One region of the Streptomyces sp. NPDC007971 genome, then DNA from elsewhere that is predicted to be linked to it. Evidence: riboswitches for the same ligand, from Rfam matches in the RefSeq annotation. Region 1 holds a riboswitch; the other holds the start of a gene.

Region 1 (3,897 bases):
TGCCGGACCGCGAGGGCTGGCGGCTGTCCCAGCTGCACGGCCGCTGGGCCGCCGAGTCCCTGCTCACGACCGCCCCCCTCACCCACGGCGAGAAGATCATCGGCAGCCGCCGCGGCCACACCGGCCACCAGCACCTGCCCTGGGTCGCGCTCGACACCGACGCCACCGAGGAACGCGGCGAGGTCTACGGCTGCGCGCTCGGCTGGTCCGGATCCTGGCGCATCGCCGTCGCCCAACTCCCGGACGCGCGCGTCCAGATCACCGGCGGGGCCGGCTACGACGACTCGGGCCTGCTGCTCCTCCAGCCGGGGGAGTCGTACACCACTCCCGTCTTCGCGGGCCTGTGGAGCGACGGCGGCTTCGGCGGGGCCAGCCGTGCCTGGCACGCCTACCAGCGGGCGCATGTCGTCCCGGACGCGGAGCGGGACCGGCCGGTGCTGTTCAACTCCTGGGAGGCGACCACCTTCGACATCTCCGAGGAGCAGCAGGCCGCCCTCGCCCGGCTGGCTGCGGGAATCGGTGTCGAGCTGTTCGTCGTGGACGACGGCTGGTTCGGCGCCCGCACCAGCGACCGGGCCGGGCTCGGCGACTGGACACCCAACCCCGACCGCTTCCCGCACGGCCTCAAGCCCCTCGCCGACCAGGTGCACGGCCTCGGCATGCAGTTCGGCATCTGGGTCGAGCCCGAGATGGTCAACCCCGACAGCGACCACTACCGCGCCCACCCCGACTGGGTTCAGTATCAAGTGGGGCGAAATCGGACAGAGCTGCGCAATCAGCTCGTCCTCAATCTCGCCCGTGAGGACGTCCAGGAGTACCTCTGGGAACAGCTGGACACCCTCCTGTCCGGCGCGCCCATCGACTATGTGAAGTGGGACTTCAACCGCTGCTTCACCGACGCCGGCTGGTCGGGGGAGCCGTACCCGCAGCGCCTGTGGGTCGACCACGTCCGCGCCCTGTACGCCCTGCTGGACCGGCTGCGTGCCGCCCACCCCCACGTCGCCTTCGAGTCCTGCTCGGGCGGCGGTGGCCGGATCGACCTCGGTGTGCTCAGCCGCACGGACCAGGTGTGGACCTCCGACAACACCGACCCTCTCGACCGGCTCGCCATCCAGCACGGCTTCAGTCAGATCCATCCCGCGCGGGTCATGGCCGCCTGGGTCACCGACAGTCCGAACGCGCAGCTCAACGGGCGGGTCAGCTCGCTTCGGTTCCGCTTCGTCAGCGCGATGGCCGGAGTGCTCGGCGTCGGCGGCGACCTCACCGAGTGGACCGCCGAGGAGCTGGCCGAGGCCGGCGAATGGGTGAGCCTCTACAAGGAGATCCGTCCGGTCGTCCAGCGTGGCGACCTCTACCGGCTGCGCCCTCCGACGGGTGGCCTGAGCGCCGTGCAGTACGTCCTCGGGGACGAGACCGTGGTCCTCGCCTGCCTCCAGGCGCAGCACTACGGCGAGCCGGTACCGGCGCTGCGGCTGCGGGGCCTCGATCCGGCCGCACAGTATGAATGCCGCGAAACGGGCGAAGTGCACCGCGGTGCCGTATTGCTGCACCACGGACTGCGCACGGGGCTGACGGGTGACCTGGATGCGAGAGTTCTCCGTCTTCGACGCATCTGAGCCTTCTGCCTGAATTGAGGCCTTCATTGCAACTCGCTCTGGAATGGGCGAATGTGGCGCGCCGGCGCGTGAGGAGCGTCATATCCGTGACCGTGTGTCGCGCGTCATGTCCACGTAATTCTCGTACGGGCGACGGAATGTGAAAGGGCTCCCGACGGGGGAATTCACGGAGGGTGACCGTGAATTCCCGAATTCGATCACCTCGGGAACCTACGCCGGGAACCTGCCGCTTGTCCGGCTGCGTCTTGCTCGCTTACGTTCGCCATCAATCCGGACGGAACGCCGAATCCTGCCGCCGCCCGGAGTCCCCACACCCATGACCCGTGCGCGGCAGGAGCGGGGGACCCACCAGGTACGACAGCCTGTCCCGGTCTCCGCGACAGGCTTGGGGTGCAGCCGTGCAGCGCGCGGCCGGACAGCTCCAGTCCGAACCCGACAGCTCACCTCGCAGGCGCCGGAGAGGAACGCGCCATGCCCGCGAAGGGTAAGCACCGACGCCCGAAGCCCCGGCGTTTCACCCGCTCGATCGCCGTCGCCGGAACCGGCGGCGCCGCGCTGGCTCTGCCGCTCATGGGGGCCGCCGGAGCACACGCCGCCACCCCCCAGACAGTTTCCGGAAAAGCCGTGCAGTCGCTTCCGCACGCGGAAAAGGACGTCGCGGAAAAGGCGGCTGTGAAAAAGGCTGCAGCGCAGCGGAATTCGGGCGCACACAGCTACACGGTGAAGCCCGGCGACTGGCTGGCGAAGATCGCCGACGAGCACAACGTCCGCGGTGGCTGGCACCGGCTCTACGCGGACAACCGGCAGGCCGTCGGCGAGAACCCCTCGCTGATCCACCCGGGCCTGAAGCTGTCGCTCGGCGCGAAGGCCGCCCCGGCGCACACCGAGCCCGCCCGGCCCTCCCGGCCCGCGCAGACCTATCAGCCGTCGGACGCCGGTGCGCAGCCCTCTCAGTCGTCGGACGCCGGTGCGCAGGCCACGCAGTCGTCGGACGCCGGTGCACAGGCCTCCGGTTCCGGCGTCGCCGCGCAGACGTCCCCGGCCGGCCAGGCCTCCGGGGCCGCCACCACCCCCGACACCGGCTACACCCTCCCGGTCACCGGTGCCACCGTCGGCACCGGCTACCACGTGCCCGGCAGCATGTGGTCCAGCGGGTACCACACCGGCGTCGACTTCGTCGTCCCGACCGGCACCTCGGTCAAGGCCGTCGCCGCCGGCACCGTCGTCTCCGCCGGGTGGGGCGGCGCGTACGGCAACCAGGTCGTCATCAAGCTGAACGACGGCTACTACGCCCAGTACGCCCACCTCTCCCAGCTGTCCGTCTCGGCCGGCCAGACCGTGACCGAGGGCCAGCAGGTCGGCCTGTCCGGTGCGACCGGCAACGTGACCGGCCCGCACCTGCACTTCGAGATCCGGACCACGCCGGACTACGGCTCGGACGTCGACCCGGTCGGCTACCTCCGCGCGCACGGCGTCGCCGTCGGCTGAGCCACCGGCGACCGCCTCGCCCCACCTTCCTGACACGCCGCCGAGGGCCGGACCCGATCCCCGGGTCCGGCCCTCGGCGTCCTGCACGGCTGTTCAGCCCGTCAACGCCTGTGACCAGGGCCTTATTCCGGGATCGGTCACTTTCAAAAGTGTCTTATGTCACCGCTCGTCAACCCCGTATTACGGTCGCGTAGGTCACATCCGAGGGTGAATCATGGTCCGCCGTGGCAGACGATTCGAAGAGTGACAACACATCAGTGATCGGGTCGTACGTGGCGGTGGGGGACAGCTTCACCGAGGGCGTCGGCGACCCCGGGCCCGACGGGGCGTTCGTAGGCTGGGCCGACCGCTTCGCGGTGCTGCTCGCCGACCGGCGGCCCGAGGGCGACTTCGTGTACACGAACCTGGCCGTACGCGGAAAGCTGCTCGACCAGATCATGGCCGACCAGCTTCAGCAGGCCGTCGAACTGGCCCCGGACCTGGTCTCCTTCTGCGCGGGCGGCAACGACATCATCCGGCCCGGCACCGACCCCGACGAGGTGGCCGAGCGTTTCGAGCGGGCCGTGTCCCAGCTCACCGAGGCCGTCGGCACGGTCCTGGTGACGACCGGCTTCGACACCCGTGGCGTCCCCTTGCTCAAGCACCTGCGCGGCAAGATCGCCACCTACAACGGGCACGTGCGCGCCATCGCCGACCGGTACGGGTGCCCCGTGCTCGACCTGTGGTCCCTCAAGTCCGTCCAGGACCGCAGGGCCTGGGACGACGACCGCCTGCACCTGTCGCCCGAGGGGCA
Region 2 (3,897 bases), on a different contig from region 1:
TTGACCTTGACCAGCAGGGCGTTGGCGGTGCCCTCCTCGATGCCGCGGGCCAGACGCTCCGGGTTGGTGACGAACAGGTCGTCGCCGACCAGCTGGACCTTGTCGCCGAGCTTGTCGGTGATGACCTTCCAGCCGGCCCAGTCGTCCTCGAACAGCGGGTCCTCGATGGAGACGAGCGGGTAGGCCGCCACCAGTTCCTCGTAGTACTCGGTCATCTCGGCGGCCGAGCGGGACTTGCCCTCGAACTCGTACTTGCCGTCCTTGTAGAACTCGGACGCGGCGACGTCGAGCGCGAGCGCGATCTGCTCGCCGGGGACGTAGCCGGCCTGCTTGACGGCCTCGAGGATGAGGTCGAGGGCCTCGCGGTTGGAGCCGAGGTTCGGGGCGAAGCCGCCCTCGTCGCCGAGACCGGTGGACAGGCCCTTGCTCTTCAGGACCTTCTTGAGGGTGTGGTAGACCTCGGTGCCCCAGCGCAGGGCCTCGGAGAAGGACTCCGCGCCGATCGGGGCGATCATGAACTCCTGGATGTCCACGTTGGAGTCGGCGTGCGAGCCGCCGTTCAGGATGTTCATCATCGGCACCGGCAGCAGGTGCGCGTTCGGGCCGCCCAGGTAGCGGAAGAGCGGCAGGTCGCTGGCCTCGGAGGCGGCGTGGGCGACGGCGAGGGAGACACCCAGGATGGCGTTGGCGCCGAGGGAGCCCTTGTTGTCGGTGGCGTCCAGGTCGAACATGGCCTGGTCGATCAGGCGCTGCTCGGTGGCGTCGTAGCCGACCAGCTCCGGGCCGATCTGCTCGATGACGGCGAGGACGGCCTTCTCCACGCCCTTGCCCTGGTAGCGGTTCGGGTCACCGTCGCGCAGCTCGATGGCCTCGAAGGCACCGGTGGAGGCGCCGGACGGGACGGCGGCACGACCCGTGCTGCCGTCGTCGAGGCCGACCTCGACCTCGACCGTGGGGTTGCCTCGGGAGTCCAGGATTTCCCGGGCTACGACGACGTCGATGGACGGCACGAGCATCTCCTTCATGGATGTGACGCTGGTTGTGCGGGGCGGGTGCGCCTTGCGACTAGAGCCTAACCGTCCCGGGGGCGTCGGCCATCGACCGACCGCCCCGTGGACAGGGAGACGGTACCTATTGTTCACCCTCGGAACAAAGAGGCTTCCGGATGAGGTCCGGCTGAAGAGTGGGGAAACGGAGCGGCGAGCCGGGCCGGGAGAACAAACAACCCCGCCCCGGCGCGTACGGGGGAACACGCGCCGGGGCGGGGAGCCCGTGGGGACGGGGGGTGACCCTCACGAGGCCTTCGGAATGGGGGCCGGCCTTGTGAGAGCGCTGTGGTTCCGGTGGGAACCCGGTGTCACTTCAGGTGCAGCTGCTGACCCGGGTAGATGAGGTTGGCGTCCTCGACGATGTCCTTGTTCAGCTCGAACAGCTTCTGCCAGCCGCCCTTGACGCCGTGCTTCTCGGCGATGGTGCTGAGGGTGTCGCCCTTGACGACCTTGTACTCGCCGTCGCCCTTCTTGACCTTCTTGCCGGTCGGGGTGGTGACGGTCTTGCTCGGGGCCGGGCGCTCGGCCGAGCGGGAGGCGGCCTGCGTGTCGGTGGAGCGCGAGGTCGTGCTCGGCGCGGCGGGCTTCGCCGGGGCGGGCTTCGCCGGGGCGCTCTTCGACTCGGTGGTGGGGGCGGAGCCGCCGTAGGGGGTGCTGGACAGCCCCGTGCCGCACACCGGCCAGGCGCCCTTGCCCTGGGCGGCGAGGACCTTCTCGGCGACGGCTATCTGCTGCGCCTTGGTGGCCTGGTTGGCCTGCGCGGCGTAGGCGGTGCCGCCGTACGCGGCCCAGGTGGAGGCGGAGAACTGCAGGCCGCCGTAGTAGCCGTTGCCGGTGTTGATGGACCAGTTGCCGCCGGCCTCGCACTGGGCGACCGCGTCCCACTCGGAGGCGGTGGCGGCGGAGGCGTTGCCGGCCGCCATCAGCGGGGCGGCGACGACGGCGCCGGTGACACCGGCGAGCGCGATGACCCGGGTGGCCTTGGACGGACGACGGTGCTTGCCCTTGCCGGAAAACAGCATGGATCGATCCCCTCACCGACGCCTGCGAGGTGAGCTGTCGGGTTCGGGCCGGTTGAGTTGCCCGGCCGCACCTCCTGGAGAGGCACGGCTTCACCCCCAGCCGGTTCCAGCAGTCTCAACTGCCGGGCCCGGCACTTACCTTGGGTCCCCCGCTCCTGCCTACGGCGCATGACGCGACGACTGTTCCCGGGCAACCGCTGGCAGGACTCGGCGTTGCGACTGCCGGGGCTCGTGGTGACGAGCGGCCTCGACCGTAGCCATGCGCTCGGCGGAATTTCAAAGACGATCAGGGCTTCTGAGACTCATCCCACACTTTCGCCAAACCGGACATTAGGCATGAAGCGGGGCGCCAACTCCCGCTACTTTCCGCCCTTTTCCGCACCGATATTCAGGGTCTGACCGGGAGTGATGTCGTTCGGGTCGGCGCCGATGGCCTTCTTGTTCTCGGCATACAGGCCGCACCATCCGCCGTCGACGTCAAGGGAGTCGGCGATGGAGACGAGGGTGTCGCCCTCACGAACGGTGTAGGTGCTCGCGTCACGGGAGGCGTGACGGCCCAAGGAGGCATCGCTCCGACCGTCTGTGGTCGCGCTTTCGTCCGCGCTCCCGCCGCGGTGACGTCCGCCGCTGCTGAGCGCGCCGGTGTCGACCAGGCTCCAAGAGCCATCGATCTGCCCGGAATTGTCCGGGTCTTCTCCGGCGGGGTCCGCGGTGGGCGAGTCGCCCCCCTGCTCGCCCTGAGAGCCGGGCGAGGAGGATTTGTCGGACTTGGGGGTTTCATCGGTCTTGTCGGAGCCATCGGAACCGGCTTGCTTACCGGTGCTCGGGGACGGCTTGGCGTGCGCACCCGAGGAGGAATCGGACGAGGGCGACGAAGACGATGAATCCGGCAGACCGGAAGAGTCGGAAGAATCGCCGGAGTCGGACGAGTGCTTGGACTGGGAGGAGTGGTCGGAGCCCTGGGCGTCCGAGCCCTGCGCGTCGGAGCCCTGCGCGTCCGAACCCTGCGCGTCGGAGCCCTGCGCGTCGGAGCCCTGCGCGTCGGAGTCGCCGAGGCCCGTGTCGACGTTCACGGAGCCGGAGTTGGAGGTCAGGCCGGAGAGCAGGGCGCAGGTGGCCCACGGGGTGGTGCCCCGGTCGGCAAGGATCTTCTCGGCGACGGCTATCTGCTGCGAACGGCTGGCCTGGTCGGCGCTGTAGGCGTACTCCGAGCCGCCGTACGCGTTCCAGTCGTCCTGGGATATCTGCAGGCCGCCGTAGTACCCGTTGCCGTTGTCCGCGCTCCACGAACCCCCGCTCTCGCACTGGGCCACCTTGTCCCATGTGGTGCCGTCGGCCGCGTTGGCGCTCGCGGCGCCGAGGAGCGGGATGGCGATGGCGGAGCCGGTCACTCCGGCCGCGACGAGGAGAGCCGGAGCCTGGCGGGGGCGACGGTGACGACCGTTCCCGGTGAGCATGCGGAAGCCTTTCGTGCGACAACGGGACCGGCGTGGCAGGTGAAGCTGGGCGCCACGCTGATGGGTGAACGTATAGGCAGACGATCACTTGTCACAAGTTAATGCCGCGTAGATCACGTGAAGATCACAAAATTGATGTCTGCCGGACGTGCCCGGGCGGGCGTGATCACGGGACGGGCGTGAACTCCACGGGCAGCGTGCGCAGACCGCGCATGATGAGCCCGCCGCGCCAGCGCAGGTCGGCCGGGTCGGCCGCGAGCCGCAGGTCGGGGAGGCGGGTGAGAAGGGTGGCGAGGGCGGTCTGGCCTTCCAGCCGGGCGAGGGGGGCACCGAGGCAGTAGTGGATGCCGTGGCCGTAGCCGAGATGCT

What was found. A riboswitch is a leader RNA that binds a small molecule or an ion and turns the genes downstream of it on or off. The one in region 1 is predicted to bind cyclic di-AMP.
Region 2: another riboswitch for cyclic di-AMP. It lies ahead of ACFZCP_RS06375 (transglycosylase family protein); the one in region 1 lies ahead of ACFZCP_RS17490 (peptidoglycan DD-metalloendopeptidase family protein).

What each region holds. Positions count from the first base shown of each region.
Region 1 covers NZ_JBIBJK010000007.1:358,458-362,354, forward strand. Annotated here, with positions in the region: gene ACFZCP_RS17485 (alpha-galactosidase) at 1-1,616, shown strand, start outside; cyclic di-AMP (ydaO/yuaA leader) riboswitch at 1,887-2,083, shown strand; gene ACFZCP_RS17490 (peptidoglycan DD-metalloendopeptidase family protein) at 2,088-3,104, shown strand; gene ACFZCP_RS17495 (GDSL-type esterase/lipase family protein) at 3,362-3,897, shown strand, end outside.
Region 2 covers NZ_JBIBJK010000002.1:566,388-570,284, reverse strand. Annotated here, with positions in the region: gene eno (phosphopyruvate hydratase) at 1-1,016, opposite strand, end outside; gene ACFZCP_RS06375 (transglycosylase family protein) at 1,358-2,071, opposite strand; cyclic di-AMP (ydaO/yuaA leader) riboswitch at 2,076-2,248, opposite strand; gene ACFZCP_RS06370 (transglycosylase family protein) at 2,431-3,528, opposite strand; gene ACFZCP_RS06365 (cytochrome P450) at 3,695-3,897, opposite strand, start outside.